DNA from 2 places in the Catonella sp. genome. Region 2 is predicted to be linked to the other one. Evidence: predicted binding sites of a transcription regulator. Region 2 holds the regulator's gene; the other holds the start of a gene.

Evidence for each region. Region 2 encodes HrcA, which represses chaperone genes, less so after heat shock. Its sites were predicted from a motif close to TGTTAGCACTCNNNNNNNNNGAGTGCTAACA; they were not measured.
Region 1: groES (co-chaperone GroES) is a predicted target of HrcA. The motif match lies at 1,557-1,587, and genes of this name have one in related genera.

What each region holds. Positions count from the first base shown of each region.
Region 1 covers NZ_DBHIEC010000011.1:18,469-21,683, forward strand. Annotated here, with positions in the region: gene groL (chaperonin GroEL) at 1-1,181, opposite strand, end outside; gene groES (co-chaperone GroES) at 1,232-1,516, opposite strand; partial or broken gene ACO6HM_RS07105 (nitroreductase family protein) at 1,786-2,298, opposite strand; gene ACO6HM_RS07110 (hypothetical protein) at 2,386-3,215, opposite strand, start outside.
Region 2 covers NZ_DBHIEC010000004.1:28,298-31,512, reverse strand. Annotated here, with positions in the region: gene dnaK (molecular chaperone DnaK) at 1-159, opposite strand, end outside; gene grpE (nucleotide exchange factor GrpE) at 231-812, opposite strand; gene hrcA (heat-inducible transcriptional repressor HrcA) at 827-1,927, opposite strand; gene queA (tRNA preQ1(34) S-adenosylmethionine ribosyltransferase-isomerase QueA) at 2,195-3,215, opposite strand, start outside.

The DNA of each region.
Region 1 (3,215 bases), on a different contig from region 2:
ATACGGAGCTTATTCTCTTTCATTTCTGCCTCTGTAGCAGCACCTACACGGATAACTGCAACTCCGCCTGCAAGCTTAGCAAGTCTTTCCTGAAGCTTCTCTCTGTCAAAATCAGATGTTGTCTCTTCAATCTGGCTTCTAATCTGAGCAACTCTTGACTTAATAGCCTCTGAATCACCCTCGCCATCCACTATTATTGTATTTTCTTTCTGAACCTTAACGCTCTTAGCACGTCCAAGCTGCTCAAGAGTAGCATCCTTAAGTTCAAGACCAACCTCGCTTGAAATTACCTGTCCGCCTGTAAGTATAGCGATATCCTGAAGCATTTCTTTTCTTCTGTCACCGTATCCCGGAGCCTTAACTGCAACTACATTGAAGGTACCACGAAGCTTGTTGATTACAAGTGTTGTAAGAGCCTCTCCTTCAACATCCTCAGCGATTATAAGGAGTCTTGCTCCCTGCTGTACAATCTGCTCAAGAAGTGGAAGTATATCCTGAATGTTGCTTAGCTTCTTATCTGTGATAAGGATGTATGGATTGTCAAGAACTGCTTCCATCTTATCCATATCTGTGCACATATATGCTGATACATAACCTCTGTCAAACTGCATACCTTCTACAAGGTCAAGCTCAGTCTTCATAGTCTTGCTCTCTTCAACAGTGATAACACCGTCCTTGCTTACCTTTTCCATAGCATCTGCAACAAGTGTTCCTACTTCGTCATCACCTGCTGATATAGCAGCTATTCTCTGTACGTGATCCTTTCCCTTTACTGGAGAGCTCATCTTAGAAATAGCCTTTACTGCACACTCAGTAGCCTTCTTCATACCCTTTCTGAGGATGATAGGGTTAGCTCCCGCAGCAAGGTTCTTCATACCTTCATTTATCATAGCCTGAGCAAGAACTGTAGCTGTAGTTGTACCATCACCTGCTACATCATTTGTCTTGGTGGCAGCTTCCTTTACAAGCTGTGCTCCCATGTTCTCAAACTCATCAGGAAGCTCAATCTCTTTTGCTATTGTAACACCATCATTGGTAATAAGTGGTGCGCCATAGCTCTTATCAAGAACTACGTTTCTTCCCTTAGGTCCCAAAGTTACGCTAACTGTATCTGCGAGCTGATTAACACCAGCTTCAAGGGCTTTTCTAGCCTCTGTACCAAATTTAATCTCTTTTGCCATTTTCTTTCTCCTTACATATATATAAAATATTCGTAATCAGATTGTTTTACTTATTCAACAACAGCAAGAATGTCAGACTGCTTAACTATGATATACTCTTCATTATCAAGCTTCACATTGGTTCCTGCATATTTAGAATAAATAACTTTCTGTCCCTTTTTAACCTGCATACTCACTTCTTTACCGTCTATTACTCCGCCAGGGCCTACCGCAACAACTTCAGCCTGTTGTGGCTTCTCCTGAGCCTGATCAGGTAATATAATACCTGACTTTGTGGTCTCTTCTGCCGCTATCTGCTTTAATACAACTCTGTCGCCTAATGGTACTAATTTCATCTTAGTTCCTCCTTTATATTAAATCATTATGACTTCATATTATTAGCACTCTTTCTATGTGAGTGCTAAACTACGATTATATAATAACCTCTTTTAGATATTTTTGCAAGTAGTTTTTTAAATTATCACAAAAATATCACAATTTAATATATGATAAAGTGTCAAAAGCATAGAAATTCGATTGGGGCCCTCTTGCAAGAGAATTTATATACTTTTGACACGCCGAAAATATGAGTAAGTGGCCATTTTCCAAAAAATGAGCGAATTACTTACAGAGCCGTTACTGCTTCTTCCACCGTCTTCCTTACTGTATGCCTCTCAGATGGCTTAGCTTCAACAGCAGGGTATCCTACAGGAAAGATTGCTATCAGCTCATATCCCTTCATCTCAGGGAATTCCTCCTTAAGTAAAGGTGCGTCAAAATGTCCTACCCAGGTAGTCCCCAGTCCAAGCTCAGTTATCTCAAGCATCATATGTGTGGCTACTATGGTGGCGTCTACCTCAGCGAAATTGTGATTATCAAACTTTCTTACCCATGCCTCATCCTCTTTGGCACCAACTACGAAGAATACTTCTGCTCAAAACTTATATCTGTTTGCCTTTGCAAGCTTTTCCTTAGCATCAGTGCTTTCTATAAGCCATATCTTGTAAGGCTGCGCATTGGTTGCAGTTGGAGCAAGTATGCCGGCTTCGATAATTTTATCAAGCTTCTCCTTTTCAACCTTCTTATCACTTAACTGTCTACAGGAATATCTCTCCCTTGCTAGTTTTAGAAAATCCATAGTTACCTCCTAATATAATCAGTATAATTCTTATTTTAAACAAGCCCCAAAAGTATCAAATCAATTGGGGCTTGGCTACATTAGATATTATTTTTTAACAAACTTATACTTAAGAGAATACTTATTACCTATAGGGCTGTTACCAGAAATTCCATATATCCTAACCCATACATTCTGACCTTTTTTAGCCTTAAATGCATAGCTTTTGTCGCTCATAGTAACCTTGGATACAGCTTTCTTTGACTTATTATTTACAAAAACCTCTACCTTGTAAACATGTTTTACATTGTCGCCTGTATCTATACTTAGCTTGTATTTGCCGGTCTTTGCTGCCTTAAAGGTGAAGTAGTCTTCATCAGAGCTGTTTATAATATTGGCATACTTAGTTCCGTTAAGCTTATTTGCCTTTTTGAAGCTTCCGTTATTCTCGGCTTCCCATTTACCACTCTTTACGGTATTTACCTTCAACTTGTATTCAACCTCTACCGGTGCAAAGGTACTTACGGCAAGCTTAGGATGGATTCTTATGTATATTTTTTGTCCCTTGGCTAGAGGCAGCTCAGGAAGTGTTACGTCATTTGTGATGCCTGCCTCCTTGTATACAAGGCTTTTATTTTTATCATATATCTCCAAATTCCAGCCACCCAAGATCTTACCAGGAACAAAATCAACTATTTCAAATGAAACCTTGGTATAGCCACTCTGAGGTATCTGATATACAAAATAATCCTCATCATCTTTGTTTAAGAGACTTCCTTTGACAGCGCCTCCTGTAGGTATCTCGTTGGCATCAACGTACTTATTGTTATTCTCGGTTTCATAGTCACTGTCTGCATAAGTATGGAAGTTTAAGTTATATTCCACTCCTTTGGGCATAAACATAGAAGATTTAATGCCGCTTTCAACAGAAATGTACA
Region 2 (3,215 bases):
AGTCTCGCCCACAAGACGCTCACCATTCTTTGTAAATGCAACTACTGAAGGAGTTGTACGCATACCCTCAGCATTAGGAATAACCACAGGCTGTCCACCTTCCATAACAGAAACGCATGAATTTGTTGTACCTAAATCAATACCAATTATTTTACTCATAATAATTACCTCGCTTTAATATTTATATTTTAATGTGATACGAAACTGCTTATATTGCAATCCCGCAAATGCTAGTTAACAACTTTAACCATACTTGGTCTTACTACACTTTCTTTATACATATAGCCTTTTTGCATCTCTTCTGCCACAGTATTTTCGCCAAGATTTTCATCTTCACCGTGCATAACTGCATTATGTATTTCAGGATTGAACTCCTTGCCAACAGCTTCTATAGGAGTAACTCCTACATCCGCAAGGCACTGCATAAGCTGCTTATACACCTTATCTATGCCTTTAGCAAAGGCCCCTTCCTTTTCTTCTTCAGAAAGGCTGCCAAGTCCTCTTTCGAAGTTATCAATGATAGGAAGAATCTTTTCAACTATTCCCTTCGCACCTAAGTCATACATCTGCGACTTTTCCTTCTCAGTGCGCTTACGGAAATTGTCAAACTCTGCCATCTGGCGCATTAGCTTGTCATTTAACTCATCTATCTTGTTCTTATATTCTTCCTCTTTTGATGCTTTTCTTTCTTCGTTTATCTTATTTAGCTCTTTTTCATCTAAAGATTCTTCAGAAACTATTTCAGCAGAAGCTGTTTCTTCAGCATCAACTTTTTCTATTTTCTCTTCAGAATGTTTCTTTTTATCTTTCACAATCTACCACCTTTCTATGTATCACTTACATAATTTATGTCATTTTTCATATCTATAAGCTTAATTGCCTTTGTAGTTTTATCCTCACTCTGATGCTTAAATATGCTATCCAACTGTCTCATTAGATTCTTAAGTGATCCGACAACTTTCGCATAATCCATTCTTTTAGGACCTACTATACCGATTTTGCCGTACACACCTTCTTCTATCTCATAAGTAGCAGTCACAACAGAACAGTCCTTCAAGCTTTCTACATTTGTATCATTTCCTATATAGACCTGAATGCCATCGTCATTGCCATCATCCATCCTGTCTGTAAGAAGAGCACTCAGTTCTTTCTTTTCCTCGATTGTATAAAGAAGCTTTTGCATATTGTCACTATCATTAAGCTCAGGATACTTTAGAATATTCGTAGTACCACTTGTATATATTCTAAGTGAATCATCTTCAGAGAATACAGATCCTATTGCATCTATTATTCTTCCGACAAGGTTCACATATTCTCCTGCCTGTTCCTTCATCTTTGCAATAACTCCTATGTTTATGTCCTCCATATTAAGTCCTGCAAGAAATGAATTAAGCATGATATTAAGCTTAAGGAGTAAGCTTTTCTCAACCGCTTCATCAAGCCTAATTATCGTGTTCTTAACAGCATTCTTTTCAAGCACAACTACTATAAGGAGATTTTCTTCATCAATCTCTGAAAGCTGTATAAATTTAATATTGTTGCTTTCATATTTAGGAGCAGATACCACTGTAGTATAATTTGTTTTCATTGCGAGTAAGTTGGCAACCTGCTGAAGTAAAGTCTCAAGTTTATCTGACTTTTCAATCAAATCCTTTTTAAGGCTTTTTTCTTCCTTTATTTTGGTCTGCATAAGCGAATCGACATATAATCTGTAAGCATTATCCGAAGGTATTCTTCCTGCCGAAGTATGAGGCTTTACCAAATACCCCATATCTTCAAGATCTGACATCTCGTTTCTTATAGTTGCAGAGCTAAGTTTCAACTCAGAAAACTTAGATATTGTTCTGGAGCCGACAGGCTCGCCTGTCTCAAGATAGTTCTTGATGACAGCTTTAAGTATCTCAAGTTTTCTATCGTCAAGTTCCATCTCATCTCTCCTTTCTTTTAATTGTTAGCACTCACTCGACTAGAGTGCTAACATCTATTAGTAAGATACCACCTTATATATAATTTGTCAATAGAAAATTGCAATAAAAATTGTGTAATATTTGTGTCCTTTAAAAATGAAAAGGCACCCCTTTCGGAGTACCCATTTAATGTCAATATCATAACAAAATTTAATATGTTAAGAACGGTTATAATTAGCATCTAAGAAGTAAAAGCCGTACTTGTATATGGAAAAATAATATCTACACTATATTAGTATCATAGCATCCCCAAATGAAAAGAACCTATACTTTTCTTTAACAGCAGTTTCATAAGCAGAGAGCACATTTTCTTTTCCTGCAAATGCAGAAACCAACATAACAAGGGTGGACTCAGGCAGGTGGAAGTTAGTTATAAGCCCATCCATAACCTTAAACTTATATCCGGGATAAATGAATATGTCTGTTTCACCTGTCTTTGCTTTCATATAGCCATTCTCATCTGCAACTGACTCTATGGTTCTGCAGCTTGTAGTACCTACGCAGATTACTCTTCCACCGTTTCTTTTAGTTTCATTAATAATGTCAGCAGCCTCAGCATTTACTTCATACCATTCTGTGTGCATATGATGATGATTTACATCATCTACCTTTACAGGCCTGAAGGTTCCAAGTCCGACATGTAATGTAATACTTGCTATTTTTATACCCTTCTCTTCTATTTTAGACAGAAGCTCTTTGGTGAAGTGCAGACCTGCTGTAGGAGCTGCTGCTGAGCCATCATACTTAGCATAAACAGTCTGATACATTTCTTTATCTTCAAGCTTGTGTGTAATATATGGAGGGAGCGGCATTTCACCCAGGGAATCAAGTATCTCTTCAAATATGCCTTCAAAATAAAACCTGACTAATCGGTTTCCTTCTTCTGCAATCTCCAAAATCTCAGCTTTAAGTCTTCCGTCTCCAAAAGTAACCCTGGCTCCGGGCCTTAACTTCTTTCCCGGCTTTACCAGGGTTTCCCACACATCATTTGCCCTTCTCTTAAGCAGCAAGACCTCAACCTTGCCGCCTGTGCCTTCCTTTTCGCCTATAAGTCTTGCAGGAATAACTCTGGTATTGTTAATAACCAGACAATCTCCCTCATTAAGATAATCTATTACATCACTAAATATCTTATGTTCTATAGCCCCTGTTTCCCTGTTAAGAACCAAAAGCCTTGATGCGGTTCTGTCCTCTAAAGGATCCTGAGCTATAAGTTCTTCAGGTAAATCATAAAAAAAGTCACTGGTT